DNA from 3 places in the Pseudarthrobacter sp. PH31-O2 genome. Region 2 is predicted to be linked to each of the others. Evidence: riboswitches for the same ligand, from Rfam matches in the RefSeq annotation. Region 2 holds a riboswitch; each other region holds the start of a gene.
The links. Region 2 has a riboswitch for S-adenosylmethionine ahead of metX (homoserine O-acetyltransferase MetX). Riboswitches for the same ligand answer to the same signal wherever they lie in the genome.
Positions count from the first base shown of each region.

Region 1: it holds a riboswitch for S-adenosylmethionine, as region 2 does, so the genes downstream of both, QMG72_RS00520 (aminotransferase class V-fold PLP-dependent enzyme) here and metX (homoserine O-acetyltransferase MetX) in region 2, are expected to answer to the same signal.
Region 3: it holds a riboswitch for S-adenosylmethionine, as region 2 does, so the genes downstream of both, QMG72_RS13515 (DUF1737 domain-containing protein) here and metX (homoserine O-acetyltransferase MetX) in region 2, are expected to answer to the same signal.

Region 1 covers NZ_JASIST010000001.1:126,101-133,162, reverse strand. The annotation lists gene QMG72_RS00540 (DoxX family protein) at 34-549, shown strand; gene aroA (3-phosphoshikimate 1-carboxyvinyltransferase) at 557-1,987, shown strand; gene rsgA (ribosome small subunit-dependent GTPase A) at 1,971-3,086, shown strand; gene hisN (histidinol-phosphatase) at 3,139-3,951, shown strand; SAM riboswitch class IV at 4,058-4,171, shown strand; gene QMG72_RS00520 (aminotransferase class V-fold PLP-dependent enzyme) at 4,206-5,684, shown strand; gene QMG72_RS00515 (class I SAM-dependent methyltransferase) at 5,809-6,567, shown strand; gene QMG72_RS00510 (Nramp family divalent metal transporter) at 6,739-7,062, shown strand, end outside.
Region 2 covers NZ_JASIST010000002.1:299,958-307,019, forward strand. The annotation lists gene QMG72_RS05200 (bifunctional o-acetylhomoserine/o-acetylserine sulfhydrylase) at 63-1,379, shown strand; SAM riboswitch class IV at 1,459-1,574, shown strand; gene metX (homoserine O-acetyltransferase MetX) at 1,586-2,770, shown strand; gene QMG72_RS05210 (MFS transporter) at 2,951-4,333, shown strand; gene QMG72_RS05215 (LysR family transcriptional regulator) at 4,456-5,361, opposite strand; gene mmsB (3-hydroxyisobutyrate dehydrogenase) at 5,538-6,446, shown strand; gene QMG72_RS05225 (CoA-acylating methylmalonate-semialdehyde dehydrogenase) at 6,471-7,062, shown strand, end outside.
Region 3 covers NZ_JASIST010000008.1:152,928-159,989, forward strand. The annotation lists gene cls (cardiolipin synthase) at 1-1,062, opposite strand, end outside; gene QMG72_RS13500 (aminodeoxychorismate lyase) at 1,198-2,160, shown strand; gene QMG72_RS13505 (glycosyltransferase family 2 protein) at 2,182-3,462, opposite strand; gene QMG72_RS13510 (ATP-grasp domain-containing protein) at 3,464-4,408, opposite strand; SAM riboswitch class IV at 4,952-5,066, shown strand; gene QMG72_RS13515 (DUF1737 domain-containing protein) at 5,080-5,400, shown strand; gene QMG72_RS13520 (rhodanese-like domain-containing protein) at 5,397-5,807, shown strand; gene QMG72_RS13525 (O-succinylhomoserine sulfhydrylase) at 5,808-7,016, shown strand.

The DNA of each region.
Region 1 (7,062 bases), on a different contig from region 2:
ATTCCCGCGGTCCGCCCACCCAGGAGGAATTTCATGTCGTTTGTCCGCTTTCTCGCCCGGCCCATGCTGGCGTCCAGTTTCGTCCTTGCCGGGCTGGACAAGCTCAAGAACGCGGATGACACCGCCACGCAGCTCTCACCCCTGCTGCGCCGCGCGGCGGAGTCCCTGCCGTTCCAGACCAGCGAAAAAGTCCTCGCCCGGGTCATCGGCGGCACCCAGGTCGGGGCCGGCCTTATGTTTGCCCTCGGCAAGTCGGCACGTCTGGCCGCAAGCATCCTGGCTGTCATCTCGGCGCTCAACAGCTACGTCGAATGGCGCAGCGCGGACATCACCTCCACTGAGGGCCGCAACGCCCGCCGCAAGCAGCTGCTCAAGAACGTCTCACTGACCGGCGGCGTCCTGCTCGCCGCAGTCGACACGGACGGCCGTCCCAGCCTGGCCTGGCGGGCTGAGCACCTTGCGGCCGATGTCCGGAAGAGCACCGGCAAACAGATGAAAAAAGCCGACAAGGCCGTACGCAAAGCCGTAGACCACACCGTCGGAGCCTAAAGCAGCAATGACCGGCACCACCCCCACAGCAGCCGCACACCCCCTGCCGGCGAACGCTGCCGCCCTCTGGCCGGCGCCCTTCGCCGGACACCCGGTGGACGCAACAGTCACCGTTCCGGGGTCCAAGTCCCTGACCAACCGCTATCTCGTGCTGGCCGCCCTCGCGGACGGGCCCTCACGGCTCCGGGCTCCGCTGCACTCCCGGGACTCCGCCCTGATGATCGCGGCGCTGCGGCAACTCGGGGCCCGGATCACGGAAGTGCCCGGCGACGGCGATTTCGGCCCGGACCTGGCCATCACGCCCATCAGCCAGGCGGCAGCCGGGGGGACGGGAGTGGTGGACTGCGGGCTGGCGGGGACGGTTATGCGGTTCGTGCCGCCCCTCGCGGCCCTGCGCCCGGGGCTGACGCTGTTCGACGGGGATCCGCACGCGCGCGAGCGCCCAATGGGCCCCATCATCGAAGCCCTCACCGGGCTGGGCGTCAGAGTCAGCGCGCCCGACGGAGGCCCGGCATCCTCGCTGCCGTTCACCGTCGACGGCGCGGCCGCCGTGCGCGGCGGCCACCTCGTTATTGACGCCAGCGCGTCCTCGCAGTTTGTGTCCGCACTGCTCCTGGCCGGGTCCCGGTTTGTGGACGGACTGCACCTCGAACACCAGAGCCACGAACACCCAGGGATGCCCGTTCCCAGCCTTGACCACATCACCATGACCGTCGCCGTGCTGCGCGGAGCCGGGGTAGCCGTTGACGATTCCCGCCCAAACCACTGGGTTGTCTCGCCCGGACCCATCCGGGCCTTTGACGTCAGGATCGAACAGGACCTTTCCAACGCCGGTCCGTTCCTGGCGGCGGCCCTGGCCACCCGAGGCACCGTACGCATCCCGAACTGGCCGGCCCCGACGACGCAGGTCGGCGATATGTGGCGCAGCGTGCTAGCGGAGATGGGGGCCACCGTGTCGCTCACCGACGGTACCCTGACCGTCACCGGCGGCCCGGAGCTCACCGGCGGGAACTTTCACGAGACCAGCGAACTTGCCCCCACTGTCGCCGCACTCTGCGCGCTAGCCAGCGGTCCCTCCCGGCTCAGTGGCATCGCCCACCTCCGCGGGCACGAAACGGACCGGCTGGCCGCCCTTGTGGCGGAGATCAACCGGCTCGGCGGGGACGCGGAGGAGACCTCTGATGGCCTCATCATCCGGCCCGCCCCGCTGCACGGCGGCGTCGTCCGCAGCTACGCCGACCACCGTATGGCCACGGCCGGCGCCATCCTCGGCCTGGCCGTAGCGGGCGTCGTTGTCGAGGATATTGGGACCACGGCGAAGACCATGCCCGACTTCCCGCAACTGTGGGAGTCCATGCTTGGCCTCAGCGCAGGAAACACGCCTCCCGCAGGGGCCTCCCCGGCAGAGAAGGACGCCTCCGGTGGCACGCAGCACTGATTCCTGGGACGAATCCGACGCCCGGATCCGCCCCAACAAAAAAGGCACCCGGCCCCGCACCAAGGACCGGCCCAGCCACGACGATGCCGTGACCGGGCGGATCATTACCGTTGACCGCGGACGCTACACCGCCGTCGTCGCCGAAGGCGCGGGGGCAGAACGGAAGATCATCGCCGCCCGCGCCCGCGAACTGCGCCGCAACCCGGTAGTGGCCGGCGACTTCGTTTCGTTGGTCGGCGACGTCAGCGGCGAGCCCGACACCCTGGCCCGGCTGGTCAGGATCCAGGACCGCAGGACCCTGCTGCGGCGCAGCGCCGACGACACGGACCCGATCGAGCGCGCCGTCGTCGCCAACGCCGACCAGTTGGTGATCGTGGTGGCGGCCGCCAATCCCGAGCCGCGGACCGGATTTATCGACCGCGCCCTGGTGGCCGCGTACGACGCCGGGATCGATCCGCTGCTGCTTGTCACCAAAGCCGACGTCAAGGATCCTGCCGAGCTCCTCGCCAACTACCAGCACCTTGCTTTCCCGGTGATTATTTCCAAGACGGCGGACTCCGCCGCCTCGGGCATCGATGCCCGCTCCGATGACGGGCTCTCCGCCCGGCTGGACAAGGACGCCGTCGCACAGCTGCGCGCCTACCTCGACGGGAAGGTCACCGTGATGCTGGGCCATTCCGGCGTCGGCAAGTCCACCATGGTTAACGCCCTCACCGGCGCCGAACGCGCCACCGGCGGTGTCAACGCCGTGACCGGGCGCGGCCGCCACACCTCATCCTCCGCGCTGGCCCTCAAAGTCAACGATGCGCCGGCGGGGAGCTGGATCATCGACACCCCGGGCATCCGCTCCTTCGGGCTCGCGCATGTGGACCCGGACCGGATCCTGCGGTCCTTCCCCGACCTCGAGCCCGGCACCGACGACTGCGAACGGGGCTGCAAGCACGATTCCAGCGCCGTCAACTGCGGCGTGGACGCCTGGGTGGCCTCCGGCCAGGCAGGAGAATCCGGTCCGGCCAGGCTCGCCTCACTGCGCCGTTTGCTCGGGACAGACCCGCGGTTGGAAGCCCAGGACGTTAAGGAACTGGGCACCGTCTCCTAGCAGGCCGCGGCGCCTACCGCTTCCCTGCCCGCTTTGACGGTAGTTTGGAAGCATGAGTCAACCCGCTTCGAGCTACAACGACGACCTGCGCCTTGCCCATGTCCTGGCAGATTCCGTAGATGCCCAGACCATGAGCCGCTTCAAGGCGCTCGACCTTCGGATCGAGACGAAGCCGGACCTGACGCCGGTCACTGACGCCGATAAATCCGCCGAGGAGGCCATCCGTGGCCAGCTGTCGCGGTCCCGGCCCCGCGACGCCGTGCTCGGGGAGGAGTTCGGCAGTTCCGGCCACGGCTCCCGCCGCTGGATCATCGACCCGATTGACGGGACCAAAAACTTCGTCCGCGGCGTCCCGGTCTGGGCGACGCTGATCGCCCTCGTCGATGAGGGCGAGCCGGTGGTCGGCGTTGTCAGTGCCCCGGCGCTGGGAAAGCGCTGGTGGGCGGCAAAAGGCGCCGGTGCGTACATGGGCCGTTCACTGGCGGCCGCAACCCGGCTGAAGGTCTCCAACGTCGCGAGCCTGCCGGATGCCTCGCTGTCATATTCCAGCCTGGGAGGTTGGAAGCAGCGCGGCAACCTTGACGAGTTCCTGGGGCTCACCGAAGAGGTGTGGCGGACCCGCGCCTACGGCGACTTCTGGTCCTACTGCCTGGTGGCGGAAGGTGCCGTTGATATCGCCTGCGAACCCGAACTCAACCTCTACGACATGGCCGCGCTGGTTCCGATCGTCACCGAGGCCGGCGGCCGCTTTACCTCCCTCGAAGGAGAAGACGGTCCCTTCGGCGGCAACGCCCTCGCGACCAACTCCATTCTGCACTCCGAAGTCCTCAAGCGTCTGAACCCCGGGCTGGACGACCTGCTGTAAGCGCGTCCGGCGCCGTTCGGCAGCTTCGGTACCGGCCCGTCACAAAGGACTTCACAATCCTGCCCTGCCTTTTCCACGGAAGCCGGCATGGCCTAGGCTCGAACCAGGTCACGAGTGCCAGCGCTAAACCCCGGTTTGCTGGCCGGCAACCCTCCATTCGCGGCGGGGTGCCCCGGGTGACGACCTGGCCGGTCCGGAACGGACCCGGCAAGCGCGGATCCCCGGTGCGTGGGGTCCTTTTCGAGCGAGGTCCCATGACGACTGCCACCATTCCTGCCGCCGCCGAGGTTCAGGCCGACACCGGTCCGGCACATCCCGATCCGCGGTTCGCCGTTGCCCGCCGGCCGCTGGCCGCGGTGACCGGCGCCGAGATCCAGGCGCCTCTCATCCAGGGCGGACATGTCCGCTACGCCAACCTGGACTACGGTGCCTCGGCTCCGGCGCTGTCCGTGGTCTCGGCCTACCTCAACGAGATCCTGCCGTTCTACGCCAGCGTCCACCGCGGCGCCGGCTATGCCTCCCAGATCAGCACCTCGGTCTACGAGAACGCCCGCGGGATTGTCCGCGACTTCGTTGGCGGCCGGCCGGACGATGCGGTGATCTTCACCAGGAACACCACTGATTCGCTGAACCTGCTGGCCGGCTGCCTGCCGGTCGTCAACGGCGAGCATACCGGCGAGGTGCTCTACCTCGACATTGAACACCACGCCAACCTCCTGCCCTGGCAGCGGGTACCCCACCGCAGCGTCATTGCCGCCCCCACCCTCGCGGCCACCCTGGAGCTGCTCCGCGAGGAACTCGCACACGGCGGCGTCAGCCTGCTTGCCGTGACCGGTGCCTCCAACGTCACCGGCGAGATCCTGCCTATCCGCGCCCTGGCAGCGCTGGCGCACGACTACGGCGCCCGGATCGTCGTCGACGCCGCCCAGTTGGCCCCGCACCGGCGGATCAACGTCTCCACGGACGATCTCGACTACATCGCCTTCTCGGGGCACAAGCTCTACGCACCCTTCGGTGCCGGCGTCCTGATCGGGCGTCCCGACTGGCTCGACGCCGGCATCCCGCACCTCGCGGGCGGCGGGGCCGTCCAGGACGCCCGGATCGACACCGTCAGCTGGACCACGGGACCCGCCCGGCATGAGGGCGGATCCCCGAACGTGCTCGGCGCCGCCACCCTGGCCCGGGCCGCGCAAATCATCGCCGGGCTGGACCCGGACCAGTGGCACGCGCACGAGAACGCCATCCGGTCCTTCCTGGTGGAGGGCCTCGCCCGGATCGACGGTGTGACGGTCCACCAGATCTTCTCCGACAGCGGTACCTTCGACGCGGCTGCAGGGCCGGGGGCGGGCACCGGGTCACAAACCCTTCCCGGCGCCGGCACCATCGGCGTCGTCAACTTCTCGGTGGAAGGCTACGACGCGGGCCTGGTGGCAGCCTACCTGTCCGCCGAGCACGGTATGGGGCTGCGCGACGGCAGGTTTTGCGCGCATCCGCTGCTCCGGCGGCTTGGCCTGCCCTCGGGGTCGCTTCGGGCAAGCTTCGGTTTGGGCTCCAGGCTTGATGACGCCCAGCGGCTGCTCACCGGAGTCCGGGAGCTGCTCGGGAACGGCCTCGGCTGGGACTACGTGGTGGACGCAGGCCGCTGGGTACCGTCCAACGACACCCGCAGCTACCCGCACTGGGCCCCCAATACCCCCGGCACGGCCGGGGCGGCGCCCTGCACGCTGGACTAACGGCCGCCGGTGCGGCGGCGCTGGCTCCGGCGGCGCCGGCAGACACGGCCCCTGCAAACGCGGCCCCTGCCCGGTGCGGTAAATTCACAAGGTACGTACCCGGACCTGCCGAAGGAGATCAAACGTGGCACGCGGCGGACCCAAGCTGCCCCAGGGGCGGCGCCAGGAGCTGGGGCACAGCTTTCAGGACGGCGGGGAACACTACGACCGCGTCCGGCCCGGGTATCCCGAGGAATCGGCTGGCTGGCTGATCCCCGGCGGCGCAGCGGATGCCGCGGACCTCGGCGCCGGAACCGGGAAATTCACGGCGCTGCTGGTCGGGCGCGGCCTGCGCACGGTGGCAGTGGACCCATCCGCGGACATGCTGGAACAGCTGCGCCGGGCGCTTCCCGGGGTCACCGCCGTCGAGGGTACCGCGGAGCGGACGGGGCTGCCCGACGGTGCTTTCGACGTGGTGACAGTCGCCCAGGCCTGGCATTGGTGCGATCCGCTGCTGGCCAGCACGGAAATCGCCAGGATCCTCCGCCCGCACGGTGTCCTGGGGCTGATCTGGAACCAGCTGGACACGTCTGTTCCCTGGGTGCACCGGCTCTCGCGCATTATGCATGCCGGCGACGTGCACAAACCGCACTTCACACCGCCGCTGGGACCTGAATTTACGGGACTGGAGAGCCATCTCACCCGGTGGGAAGATCCGGTGCGCGGCGCAGACATCCTGGCGCTGGCGAAGTCCCGCAGCTACTACCTGGCGGCCGGCCAGGCCACCCGCACCAAGGTGCTGGGCAACCTCGACTGGTATCTGCACGAGCACCTGGGCCATCAGGGCGATGAAGTGATCCCGCTCCCCTACCTGACACAGAGCTGGCGGGCCGTGCGGTCCTGACACCGGCCGGAAAGGTCCTTTTGGAGCCGTCGACGTTGCCGCGGACAGCCACCGTGGCTTATGGTTTCGGTATGCCTAATAATTATTTGTAGGCGTTCGCAAACTTCGGCGCAGGCATCCACCCGCCGTTGCCGCCCGCGTCGACGGCGACGCACCTAGCAGGGGAGCCCAGTGCTGGACGTAACAGGACACGACGGCGCGGGACCGGCGACGGCCGCCCGGCCGAAACCGGCCGGCCGCCGGGCCATGATCGGCCTGCTGGGGCCGGCATTTGTTGCCGCGATCGCCTACGTGGACCCCGGCAACGTGGCGGCCAACCTCACCGCCGGAGCGCAATACGGCTACTTGCTCGTTTGGGTCCTGGTGGCCGCCAACATTATGGCCGTGCTGGTGCAATACCAGTCCGCCAAACTCGGGCTTGTCACCGGCAAAAGCCTGCCGGAGATTCTTGGTGAGCGGCTGAAGCCGTTCTGGCGCCGGGCGTTTTGGGTGCAG
Region 2 (7,062 bases):
GCACGGGCCCGGGCCACGGTGCCCAGGCTCAGGCTGTGCCCGCTCCCCTAAGGAGTGTCCCGATGTCAAGTGCCTGGTCCTTCGAAACCCGTCAGATCCATGCCGGCCAGGAGCCCGACAGCGCCACCGGCGCCCGCTCGCTGCCGATTTACCAGACGACGTCGTTTGTGTTCCCCAGCGCCGAGAGTGCCGCGAACCGCTTTGCCCTGGCGGAGCTGGCCCCCATTTACACCAGGATCGGCAACCCCACCCAGGATGCCGTGGAGCAGCGGGTTGCCAGCCTGGAAGGCGGACTCGCGGCTCTGCTGCTGAGCTCCGGACAGGCGGCGGAGACCCTGGCCATCCTGAATGTCGCCGAAGCCGGAGACCACGTGGTGGCAAGTCCCAGCCTTTACGGCGGTACTTACAACCTGCTGGCGCACACACTGAAGAAGTTTGGCATTTCCGTGACCTTCGTGGCGGACCCGGACAACCTGGCACAGTGGCGTGACGCCGTGCAGCCCAATACCAAGCTCTTTTTTGGCGAAGTGGTCTCCAACCCGCGCCAGGACGTGCTGGATCTTGAGGGCATCTCCCAGGTGGCCCACGCGGCCGGTGTCCCGCTGATCGTAGACAACACCCTCTCCACGCCGTACCTTATCCGGCCGATCGAGTGGGGTGCGGACATTGTGGTGCATTCGGCCACCAAGTACCTCGGCGGCCATGGAACGGCGATCGCGGGCGTGATAGTGGACTCGGGCAATTTCGACTTCGGCAAGGACCCGGAACGGTTCCCCGGCTTCAACACCCCGGATCCCAGCTATAACGGGCTGGTCTACGCCCGGGACCTCGGCGTGGACGGTGCCCTCGGCGCGAACCTCTCCTATATCCTCAAGGCGCGCGTGCAGTTGTTGCGCGACCTGGGCTCTGCGGTGTCCCCGTTCAACGCCTTCCTTATCGCCCAAGGCATCGAGACCCTTAGCCTGCGGATGGAGCGGCACGTTGCCAACGCCGGCCGGGTCGCCGAATGGCTGGAGGCCAGGGACGACGTCGAATCCGTCGCCTATGCCGGCCTGCCGTCCAGCCCTTGGTTCGAGCGCGGCCGCAAGTACGGACCGAAGGGGACCGGCGCCGTTGTCTCCTTTAACATCGCCGGCGGAGCCGAGGCCGGCAAGAGCTTTGTGGACGCCCTTGAATTGCACTCGCACGTCGCTAATATCGGCGATGTGCGCTCGCTGGTCATTCACCCGGCGTCGACGACACACAGCCAACTCTCGCCGGAGCAGCAGGTCGTTGCCGGGGTGAACCCCGGCCTGGTGCGGCTCTCCGTCGGCCTGGAGCACATCGACGACATCCTCGCCGACCTGGATGCCGGTTTCCGCGCCGCCAAGACCGTCTGACCAACCGTTCCCCGGGGGGAAGTCACACGGGCGTCACATTCTTCGCCACCGGGCGGCCGCATTTCGTACACTCAGGGGAGGTCATGAGTGCCAGCGACAGCCCCGGCTTGCTGGCCGGCAACCCTCCATTTGCGGCGGGGTGCCCCGGGTGAAGACCTGGCCTGCCGGTGAGCTGCCGGCGGGCAAGCGCGAAGTTAGGTCCTCACATGACGATTGCCGCCACCCGCCAGGGTGAAGCCGCAAGCAAGACCTCCCATTCCCATGCCCCGGACCCCGGCGGCAGCGTCGCCGCGGACGGCGCGGCTGTGCCGGACGGAACCGTCCGGTACCTCCGGATCGGTGACCTGGTTCTCGAATCCGGCGCCCGGCTGCCGGACGCCACCCTCGGCTACGAAACATGGGGGACCCTCAACGCCGAACGCTCCAATGCCGTGCTGATCGAGCACGCGTTGACGGGGGACACCCACGTCACGCGCGGCGCCAGTGCGGAGCCGGGCTGGTGGGAGCAGCTCGCGGGCCCGGGCGCCCCGGTGGACACGGGGAAGTACTTTGTCGTTTCGATCAATATCCTGGGCGGCTGCTACGGCTCCACCGGACCCTCGTCGACGGCACCCGACGGGAAGCCCTGGGGCTCACGGTTCCCGCTGGTCACGCTGCGCGATACCACCGACGCCGAGGCCCGGCTCGCGGACGCGCTGGGAATCCGGAGCTGGTACGCCGTGCTCGGCGGTTCCCTGGGCGGGGCGCGTGCCCTCGAATGGGCCGTCAGCTACCCGGACCGGGTCCGGCGCTGCGGGGTTATTTCAATCGGAGCCAGCAGCACCGCCGAGCAGATTGCCTTCGCCCAGGCGCAAACACTCGCCATCCGGCAGGACCCCAACTTCAACGGCGGGGATTACTACGGCGGTCCCGGGCCGGAGGCGGGACTGGCCCTGGCCCGGCGGATAGCGCATATCACCTACCGTTCGGCCGCAGAGCTGGATGGACGGTTCGGCCGGAACGCCCAGGACTCCGAGGCTCCGCTGCGTGCCGGGTCACTCGCCGGGCGCGGGCGTTACCAGGTGGAGAGCTACCTGGACCACCAGGGCAACAAGCTGGTCCGCCGCTTCGATGCGAACAGCTACATCGCCATCACCGAGGCGCTGATGAGCCATGACGTCTGCCGGGGCCGCGGCGCGCTGACGGAGGCGCTCGCCCCTGCGACGGCGGCTTTCCTTGTGGCGGCCGTCGACTCGGACCGGTTGTACTTCCCGGACCAGTCCCGGGCGCTCGCGGCTGCCCTGCCGGGCAACGTTGCGGTGCACACCATCGAGGCGCCCATCGGCCACGACGGCTTCCTGACTGAGATTGGGCAGCTCAACACCCAGCTCCGACAGCACTTCTTCGGGTAGTCCAGCAGCCAAAAGCCGCCGCGGGTGTGCACTTTTGCAGATGCGCTCTGCACTAATGGCCGTTGAGGCCCGGGCCGGAACCGGACATACTCGTGGGGAATGGCGCCGCGTGTCTCACCTCACAGGCGCTCTCCTCCCAATGGTCCACGAGGCGTCGAAGACGATGCCAAAGGAGTCGAAATGAGCACGGAAAACGCGGCCGCACGGCGCGCAGAAGAGCCCGACGTCAAGACGTCCGGCCTCAAAAAAGTAGTCGCGGCCTCCATGGCCGGCACTGTCGTCGAGTGGTACGAGTTTTTCCTCTACGCCTCCGCGGCGACCCTCGTCTTCGGCAAGACCTTCTTCCCCAACTCCGGCTCGGAGCTGGACGGTATCATCGCGGCTTTCCTTACCTATGCAGTTGGCTTCGTTGCCCGCCCCATCGGCGGCATCGTGTTTGGGCACTTCGGCGACAAGTTCGGCCGCAAGCAGCTGCTCCAGCTCAGCATCATCCTGGTCGGAGTTGCCACCTTCCTGATGGGCTGCCTGCCGACCTTCCAGCAGATCGGCTACTGGGCTCCGGCCCTCCTGGTGTTCCTGCGGTTCGCCCAGGGCTTCGCCGTCGGCGGTGAATGGGGCGGCGCAGTCCTCCTCGTCGCGGAGCACAGCCCGAACAAATCCCGCGGCTTCTGGGCCAGCTGGCCGCAGTCCGCAGTTCCGCTGGGCAACCTGCTGGCCACTGCGGTGCTGTTCATCCTCTCCTCGACGCTGTCCTCCGCGGACTTCCTCAGCTGGGGCTGGCGCGTGGCCTTCTGGCTCTCCGCGGTGATTGTGCTGATCGGCTACTACATCCGGACCAAGGTCACCGACGCCCCCATCTTCCTGGAGGCCCAGAAGGAAGTCACCGTCGAGAAGAAGGGCTACGGCGTGGGCGAAGTCTTCCGCCGGTACCCGCGCGGTGTGTTCACCGCCATGGGCCTGCGCTTCGCGGAGAATATCCTCTACTACCTGGTAGTCACCTTCTCGATCACGTACCTGAAGGTGGTTGTCCAGACTGACACCTCACGGATCCTGCTGCTGCTGCTCGTCGCACACGCTGTCCACTTCGCCGTGGTTCCGATGGTCGGCCGCCTGTCGGACCGCCTCGGCCGCAAACCGGTCTACATGGCCGGCGCCGTCCTGGGCGGCACCTGGGGCTTCTTCGCCTTCCCGATGATGGACACCAAAAACGACATCATCATCCTTGCTGCCATCACCATCGGCTTGCTCTTCCACGCACTGATGTATGCCGGCCAGCCGGCCATTATGGCCGAGATGTTCCCGACCCGGATGCGCTACTCGGGTGTCTCGCTCGGCTACCAGGTCACCTCGATCGTGGCCGGATCGATGGCTCCGATCATCGCAGCCTCGCTGCTGAGCACGTTCAAGTCCTCCACCCCGGTGGCCATCTACCTGCTCGGTGCCTGCCTGGTCACGATGGTGGCGGTGTACTTCCTCAAGGAAACCCGCGGCATCTCGCTCCACGACGTCGACGCCGCCGACGCCCGGGGCACCGCCGACCTCCTCGCCGCGGGCAAGAACTAACAGGCAGGAAGTATCAGGCAAGAAGTAACTGCAACGAAATAGCTGCAACGAAATAGCAGCAACAACAACGGCCCTTGTCCCCGCACCGCGGGGACAAGGGCCGTTGTTGTTGGCCGCCGGGCTCAGCCCAGCAGGACATCCTGGCGCTCGGAGATCTCGGTCCGGACGGCCGCCAGGACGGCCTGCACCGGCGCGGAGCGCAGCGATTCCGCGCGGGCCACCGCCCAGATCGGAAGTTGGCGCTGGAAGTCCGTCGGCAGGACCGGCACAAAGCCGGGGTCGCCGACCGCCAGGAAGTTCGGCAACAGCCCGATGCCCGCACCCCGGCGGACCGCCTCCAGCTGGGCAAAGATGCTGGTGGCCTGGAAGCTGGACCGCGGGACGGGAAGCTGGGTGGAGCGGTGGCCAAGTTCGGCGACCTGCAGCGCCGATTCGACGTAGGACACAAAACCATGCTGCCGGACGTCGTCGAGCGTCACCGGAAGTCCGCGGTCCCGGGCGTACTGCGGGCTGGCGTACAGCCGGAGAAAGTAGTTGGCCAGGAAAATGGGCTGCGCATTGCTGACGTCGAGGTTGCCGACCACCACCTCCAGGTCCACGCCGGAGCGGTTCCGGCTGACCTTGCGCGTGGCGCTGAGCATTTCGACGTTCAGCAGCGGATGCTGACGTTGCATCCGGACGAGCGCCGGTGCAACGAATTCTGCCCCGAAGCCGTCGGGTGTGCTGACCCGGACCAGGCCCGAGAGTACGTCTTCGGACTGCGCGATGCGGTTTGTGAGCGCACCGAGGGTGCCCTCGATCGCCTCGGCGGCGGCCACGGCCTCGTTGCCAAGGTCCGTCAGTTCCCAGCCGTGCGGACTCCGCTCCAGGGTGCGCCCGCCCAGCTGTTTGTCCAGCGCCAGGATGCGGCGGGAGATGGTTGTGTGGGTTGTGCCGAGGGTCTCTGCCACCGCGTTGAACCGGCCCAGCCGGGCTACCGTCAGCAGGATCAGCAGATCGTCCGGGCTCGGCAGCCGCCTCACGTCCATGGGTCTCCCTCGCAACTCTGTATGTGCATCCGTGCACATAGCATCTGTGGTTTTTTCCCTTGATTGCACTGTAGCAGGGGTGTGATGCTTAACACTGAGCATCCGGCCACTGCCGGAACCCGGGCGCTGCGTTTGGCGGCGCGCACGGGATGACCCAAAGCAAAGGAGCTTATGCCATGGCAGTTATCGCCTGGATCGGACTGGGGAACATGGGCGGGTCCATGTCCGTGAACCTCGCCGCGGCCGGCCACAACGTCCGCGGTTTCGACCTCAACCCTGAGGCCGTTGCCACCGCCGCCGCAGGCGGTGTCAAGCCCGCCGTAAGCATCGCCGAGGCGGTTGACGGCGCCGACGTTGTGTTTACCATGCTTCCCAAGGGCGAACATGCCCGCGCCGTGTACCTGGGCGAAGACGGCGTGCTGGCCCACGCCGACACCAAGACCCTGCTGGTGGACTCCTCCACGATCGACATCGCCTCGGCCCAGGCCCTGCACGACGCCGCCGCTGCGGCGGGCTTCCGCTTTGTCGACGCGCCCGTCTCCGGCGGCATGAGCGGTGCGAAGGCCGCCACGTTGACGTTTATGATCGGCGGGGAGGCCGGCGCGGTGGCCGACGCCACCGAATACATCAAGCCGATGGCGGCGAACATCATCCCCACCGGCGGCGCCACCACCGGCCAGGCCGCCAAAATCTGCAACAACCTGATGCTCTTTATCAACCTCGCCTCGACGGCCGAGGGCGCGGTGCTCGCGGACCGTCTGGGCCTGGACAAGCAGGTCTTCTGGGACATCGCCTCCGTCTCCTCCGGCGACAGCTGGGCGCTGCGGACCTGGTACCCGGTGGCCGGCGTTGTGCCCACCGCCGCCTCGAACAACGACTTCGCGCCGACGTTTACCGCCGAGCTCGCCAACAAGGACATCGGCCTGGCCATCAGCGCTGCCCGCGACACCGGCACGCCGCTGGAGATCGGCGAGCACGTCCAGCAGCTTTTCCAGCGGCTCATCGACGGCGGCCAGTCCGGCACGGACTGCTCCGCAATCGTCAAGCTGGTTGACGGCTCGTTCGAGTCCGCCAAGCAGCCCTAAACCTTTTAGAAAGAGATCCTCCCCATGGAACGCATTCCGCACTTCATCAACGGCGCCCTGATCTCCGATGCCGAGCGCTACGGCCCCGTCTTTAACCCGGCCACCGGCGAGCAGGAAAAGGAGGTCGCCCTGGCCTCTGCCGGCCGCGTCCAGGAAGCCGTTGAAGCCGCCCGCGCCGCGCTGCCGGGCTGGCGCGCCACAAGCCTCGCCAAGCGCACCACCATCTTCTTTAAGGTCCGCGAACTGCTGTTGGCCCGCCGGCCTGAACTGGCTGCCCTGCTGACCAGTGAACACGGCAAGGTCCTCTCCGATGCCGAGGGCGAAATCACCCGCGGCCTGGAGAACATCGAGTTCGCCACCGGGCTCTCCCACGCGCTCAAGGGCGAACGTTCCGAACAGGTCGCCGGCGGTGTCGACGTTCACTCGGTGCGCCAGCCGGTCGGCGTCGTCGCCTGCGTCACGCCGTTCAACTTCCCGGCCATGGTGCCGCTGTGGATGATCGGCAGCGCCCTGGCCTGCGGAAACACTGTGCTGCTTAAGCCCAGCGAAAAGGATCCGTCATCCGCGGTCTTCATCGCCCAGGTCTTCGCCGAGGCCGGCCTGCCCGCCGGTGTGT
Region 3 (7,062 bases), on a different contig from region 2:
GACCTCCACGCCGCGCTGGGCTGCCGTCGTCACGGCGTACAGCAGTGAATCGTCCGGGACGAAATAGGGGCTGCAGATCGAAATATTGTGCTGGGCGGAGTAAATCAATGTGGTGAAAAGCCGCAGGTTGTTTTCCGTGATGAAGCCGGGGCCGCTGGGAACCACCTGCGCCGTCACGTCGCCTGCGTGTGTTTCGGGCCGGTGCGCGAGCTGATCCTCGAGGGACTCGTCCGTTTCACTGAGCCAGTCCGTGGCGAAGACGACGTTGAGGGTGGTGACAATCGGCCCGCGCAGGCTCGCCATCAGTTCGACCCATTCGCGGCCGACTTTGCGGTGCCTGGGGTTGTTGTAGGAGGGCTCGATCAGGTTCTGCGACCCGGTGAAGGCAAGCTCGCCGTCGATCACCATGATCTTGCGGTGGTTGCGCAGGTCCGGCCGGCGCCATTGACCGTGCACAGGCCGCAGCGGCAACATCGGCCGCCAACGGATTTTGCTGGCCTTGAGCCGGGCGATCAGCTTGCTGTAACCCTGGATGCGCAGGGTGCCGAGGTGGTCAAACAGAAGCCGGACTTCGACGCCGCGCTCGGCGGCCTCTTCCATCGCGGTCAGCAGATCGTCGGTGACGTGGTCGGAGCTCAGGATATAGAACTCGGCGTTGACAAATGACTCTGCTTTACGGACGGCCGCTGCCATCGCCTTGATCGAGTCCGGGTAGCCGGGCAGGAGCTCCACCTGGTTGCCGTCCACCATCGGCAGTGAACCGAGGGTTTGGTTCAGTTCCGCTGCGGAGGCCACCCATTCCGGGCCGCTGTACCGGCTTTCCTGCATCGCCAGATCGGCGGTGCCGGCCCGTACCCGGGTATTCACGGCGTCCTGCTGCGCACGGCGCCTGCGGGACAGCCTGAAGTTGCCAAAAAGCAGGAACAGGACCAAGCCCAGTGCGGGGACAAAAAAGATGATCAGGAGCCAGGCCATGGCCGTGGTGGGACGTCGGTTTCCGGGGATGATGCCCAGTGCCAGCACCCGGATCCCCAGGTCCACGACGGACAGGATCAGCAGCATCCAGGGCGGGAGTGTCTCCGCCAGCGAAAATGGCCACAGCACAGGTGAACCCCTCAAGTTCCAGACCCGCGGAACCTTTCCGGAACGGGCAACCGTCAAATCCTATCCCGTGGTCCGCGGCGCTAAGCTAAAGTCATGAATTCTCCTGCCGGTGTTCCCGGCCCGGCCCCGGTGCTGGTCTTCCTGGATCCCGCGTTCGACGGCGGCCGGGTGGCCGATGCCACGAAGCCGCAATTGATGGCGACGGACCAGGGGGCCACCCGCGGCGACGGTGTTTTCGAGTCGCTGCTGGCCGTTGGCGGGCAGCCACGGAAGCTTCAGGCGCACCTGAATCGGCTGGCCGGTTCCGCCGGGTTGCTGGAGCTTGACCTCCCGGCGGAGGAGCGCTGGCGCCGGGCGATCGCGACGGCCATCAGCGAGTACCGGGGCCGGCACGTACCCGGCGCCGGAGACTCAACGGACGACGAACTCGTTGTTAAACTGCTCGTGACCCGGGGCGTTGAAGGCGCGGCGGGGCCCACCTGCTGGGTCCAGGCCTCCGTCCCCGGCGCCATCGGCCGGCGCCAACGTGAGACCGGGATCGACGTCATCCTGCTGGACCGCGGCTATGACAGTGAAGTCGCGGAACGGGCGCCCTGGCTGCTCATGGGCGCCAAGACGCTCTCCTACGCCGTCAACATGGCCGCGCTGCGCTACGCGCATGCCCGGGGTGCCGACGACGTTATCTTCACCTCCGCGGACGGCAAGGTCCTGGAGGGGCCGACGTCGACTGTCCTGCTTGCCCATCTGGAAACCGCCGACGACGGTGCCGGCGGCGTGCGGACCCTCCGGCGGCTCATAACCCCGCAGCTCGACAGCGGGATCCTGCCCGGCACCTCGCAGGGTGCCCTGTTTACCGCGGCGAAGGCCGCCGGCTGGGAGCTGGGCTACGGACCGCTTGAGCCCCGCGACCTCTACGACGCCGACGCCGTGTGGCTCATCTCGAGCATCCGGCTGCTGGCGCCCGTCAACCACATCGACAGCAGGGAAATCGGCACCCCGGAACAGCGCAAGCAGCTCACCGCGGAGCTCAACGCGCTGTACGCCACCATCGGGTAGGCACAGTGATCGGGGCAGCTTTCAGGCCCTGAGCTGCGCGCGTGGCCGCTGGGCGCCGGCGGTACCGGATCCCGTTCGGACGGGATTGTTCCGGCGGAGTACCCTCTCCCGGACTTCCTGGACCAGTGCGGCGATCACGGCCAGGCTCGTAAACAACGAATAAAACGGCATCAGCGGCAGCGCACATACATGCCGCAAGTCTTTCCACGCCCGGTTGGCGCCCAGCGCGCACACCGGCAGGACCAAAGACACAAGCAGGCCCAACCAGGCCAGGACCACCCAGTCGACGCCGGCCGGCGGGCGGTAGCCGGCCGCAAGGAGGACGGCCACGCCGAGGAGCAACGGGATCTGAAGCGCAGGAAGGACCACCATGGTAATGGCGTGGAACACCAGCTGCGTTCCGAACGGGCCGTACCGGAGATTGCCGATCAGATCTTTGTGCAAGGCCATGGTCTGCAACAGGCCGAGGTACCTGCGGACCCGTCGGCGCCAGAGGCCGCCAACGGTCAAGGGAGACTCCGCCAGGACAACAGCCCTCGGGGCGTATACCACCCGGTAGCCTGCCTTGTGAACCCGCCAGGCCAGTTCCAGGTCTTCGCTCACCGTGTCCTGCCGGAACAGTCCCACGTGTTCGAGCACACTGCGCGGGAAGGCGCCGATGGCACCCACGTCGGTGGGTATACAGCCGACTACCGCCAGGGCGCGCCGGACCAGGCCGCCGCCGATGTGGCCGGTGAAGGTTAGCACCCGGCCCTGGACCCCTTTGACCTTCACCGGCCGGCCATCACCACAGACCGCGCCGGTTCGCTCGTCGTCAAATCCGCGGAGCATCATCCCGACGGTGTGCCGGGAAAGAATGACGTCCGCATCGATAAACATCAGGATCTCGCCGGCGGCGTTGCGGATCCCGAAGTTCAAGGCCGCCGCCCTGCCGGCGTTGGCCTGCGCCAGAACCTTAATCCGGGGATCCCTGGCAGCGAGAGCCGCCATAATCGTGGCGGTGCAGTCCGTTGAACCGTCATCCACCAGGATCAGCTCGTACCGGTCGTAGCGGGTGCGCTGAATCGATCGGACGCAGTTCTCAATAGCGGCTGCCTCGTTGAATGCCGGGACAATTATCGACACACGGGGCCACGCATCGAACATCGTGGGGACTTCGCGGCGTCGGCGATGGGCGCTCCGAAGTTCGAACCAGACGGCAAGCGGCACAACGAGCAGTTTCACCAGCCCGAACAACAGGACCGGCAGCCCGAGGAGGACGAGCGGGAACTGGGCCGCCGGGAGCGCTGCGGTGACGTTCATTTCAACCCATGGCATCGGCGAACGGCCCCATGCAGTGCCGGAACGACGCCGGGTTGAAGGAGGGCAGGATAAAGGACGCCAGCACCGCATCGAGCAGCTCAGGCGCGAGTCCGCTGTTCGATCCGAAGCGGGCGTTCACCGCCAGAACCACGGGTGTCCCGTCGGCGCGTCGACGAACGTCCACCTCCACAGGCCCCGTGAGGCCCAGCGCGCGGACCGCAGCCATCGCCACGTTGCCCACGTCGATCGCTTCGCCCGCCTCGGCCCGGCGAGTGGTCACGGCGTTGCCAACGATGCGGTCCGCCGGCCCAACCTTCGCCACAACAACCGCAAACGGCGCGGCACCGTTGTGCGCCGGTGTTCCGAAAACCATGGGCCGGTACTCGTTTCCGGGGATGAATTCCTGGACGATGCGGCTGTCCGGCAGTCGCTGCCAGTCCATTTCCGTGCGGCCATCGACGACTGTCACGACCCGGCCGCCTCGGGACGCCCGGGGTGAGACGACGACCGGTCCGCCCAGGGCGGCCATTGCAGCGTCCGCACCGGCGAAGTCGCTGGGCACGCCGAACCGGGGCACGGGAACGCCCGCTGCATGTAGTTGCCAGGCCGTAAAGAGCTTGTCATGGGCCAACGCCACCGGGCCCGGATCGCCGATCATCACACGTACGTCCGCTCCGAACGCCGCCCGGAACGCGGCGAGCTGCGGCAGTTCCTCGCTGACCGTGGGAATGACAAGATTGATGCCTTCCTGGCTAACCAGTCGCCGAAGTGCTGATACCCGTTCCGCGTCCGTCGCGTGCGGGACGGGGAACACCGTGAATCCTGCCCCGTCCGGCAGCTCGAGGATGTCCGTCCCGAGGACAGGAATGTCGCGCGCTTTCAGTTGGGCCGCGATGGCCTGGCCCGCAGGGCCGCAGGCGCCGGTGACCAATACGCGCGGCCTCACCGCTGTGCCGTCCTGGCAGCCCGGACCCGGCCATCGCCGCCGGCGTCCGCACCGGAGGGCCGGTTCGGAATCAACCCTTCCGTTACCTGGCGGCCGGGTGTGCTGATAACAGCGGCCAAGGCCGTGCTCAGGAGAATAATGAGTAGAACATATATCGCGGCCATAGCAGTCCCCTTCCCTTGTTAAAGGCCCGGCAGTCGACGGCGCCGCACCGGCCTAACTGGCTGGATCATCAGAGCCGGCCGCAAAACTGAGCGATCCTCGGATGGCGTTTTAGGGCCTGGCGACTTCCGTGGCGCTGGTCCTTCAGTAAAGTCGCGCCGACTGCCAAAAGTCCCGAGTAGGAACTACCCGAAAGCCTCCCCGGTTCAAATTCGAGGCCCCGGGGGTTTGTACCTGTGTGCAATCCCCCGAGTACGTGGATGGGGACGCTGGCATGACCGCTGGCGAATGGCTTATGAACAAACCTCCGTTTCCACCCCGCTCCTTAACATGACGGCCGCCGCCGTGCGGTCCGGCGTCACAGGTGTTACGTTCTTTGGGAGTAATGAGAACCGGCGCCAAGCCCTGACTGGCCGGTCGGCAACCCTCCCTTCCGCGGCGGGGTGCCTCAGGTGAGTACTCGGCATATCGACCATTCGAGCTGCAAGCGTGAAAGAAGGAGATCCGTCATGCCTGACGCGTCCACCGCTGCTGTCCCCCGGACAGCAGCGAACAAAGCCCCGGCCCCGTCCCCCGCAGTCGCCGGTGCCGCCGAGCAGAAACTGCTGTACCGTCTGTTCACCGGAGCCGATGACCGCGCCTTCTGCGAGCGTGTATCGGCCGCCCTCACCGAGGGCTACGTTCTGCACGGCGGCCCGGCTGTCACGTTCAACGGCAGCAACGTCGTCGTGGCCCAGGCACTTGTGCTGCCGGCGGCGATCGCCAACGCCGATGCGGCCGTCGCCAGCGCCGTGGACGATCTCGACTTCGACGGCGGGGGCCACGCGTGAGCTACGCCGGGGACCTCAGCCCGCAGGAGGCCTGGTCCAAGCTCGGGGACGGCGCCATCCTGGTGGACGTCCGCACCGAGGGTGAATGGGCCAGCGCCGGAATTCCGGACACCAAAGCGACGGAGAATGATCCGCTCTTCATCCAGTGGAGCCTCGCCGGCGGCATCCCCAATTCGCAGTTTCTGGCGCAACTGAGACAACAGGCCCCCGAAGCCGGCGGCACCGAATTGTTGTTCCTGTGCCGCTCGGGCGCGCGCTCCGTCGCGGCCGCAATCGTCGCCACCGAGGACGGTTTTACCTCCTTTAACATCCTTGAGGGCTTTGAGGGCGAACCCGACGGCGAGGGCCAACGCACTGTCAACGGCTGGAAAAACCGCGGCCTCCCCACCAATCTCGGAAGACACTAAGTGACATTCAACCCTGATGCCGCCGACTGGAGCGCGGACACCCAGGCCGTCCGCGGCGGACTCGACCGCACCGGATTTCAGGAGACGTCAGAACCGGTCTTCCTGAACTCCGGCTTCGTCTACGAATCGGCGGCCGCCGCGGAACGCGCCTTCGCCGGCCACGACGAGCGTTTCGTCTACTCCCGCTACGGCAATCCCTCTGTGGCGACGTTCCAGGAGCGGCTCCGGCTGCTCGAAGGCACCGAGGCCTGCTTTGCCACGGCGTCGGGCATGTCCGCTGTCTTTACTGCCCTGGGTGCCCTGTTGGCCGCCGGCGACAGGGTGGTGGCGGCCCGATCGCTGTTCGGCTCATGCTTTGTGATCCTGAACGAGATCCTGCCCCGCTGGGGCGTCGAGACGGTCTTCGTTGACGGCCCGGACCTGGTGCAGTGGCGCGAGGCGCTCGCCAAACCCACCACTGCTGTCTTCTTCGAGTCGCCCTCGAACCCAATGCAGGAAATCGTGGATATCGCGGCAGTGAGCGAAATGGCGCACGCGGCCGGGGCGACGGTCGTCGTCGATAATGTCTTTGCCACTCCCCTGCTGCAGCGCTGCGGGGAGCTCGGCGCGGACGTGATCGTCTACTCCGGCACCAAGCACATCGACGGCCAGGGTCGCGTCCTTGGCGGCGCGATCCTGGGCACCAGGGATTTCATCGAGGGCCCGGTCAAGCAGCTGATGCGCCATACCGGCCCGGCACTCTCGGCCTTCAACGCATGGGTGCTGACCAAGGGCCTGGAGACGATGGCCCTGCGGGTGAACCACTCCTGTGCCTCCGCGCTGCGGCTGGCCGAGTGGCTTGAGGAGCAACCCGCGGTCAGCTGGGTCAAGTACCCGCTGCTGCAGTCCCACCCGCAGCATCAGCTGGCCGCCCGGCAGATGAAAGCCGGCGGCACCGTGCTGACCTTCGAGCTCGCCGCGTCCGCCGGGCATTCGGCGAAGGAGGCTGCGTTCGCGCTGCTGGACGGGTTGCGGATCATCGATATCTCCAACAACCTCGGCGATTCGAAGTCGCTGATCACCCATCCCGCCACCACGACGCACCGCGCTATGGGGCCGGAGGGCCGTGCGTCGATCGGGCTCAGTGACGGCGTGGTGCGCCTCTCGGTGGGACTCGAGGATATTGCGGACCTGATCCGCGACCTCGAGCAGGCGCTCAAATCTTGCTAGCGCCGTTTGCGGTGCTTGAGTTGGCAGATAGCGGCGATGCCTTGGC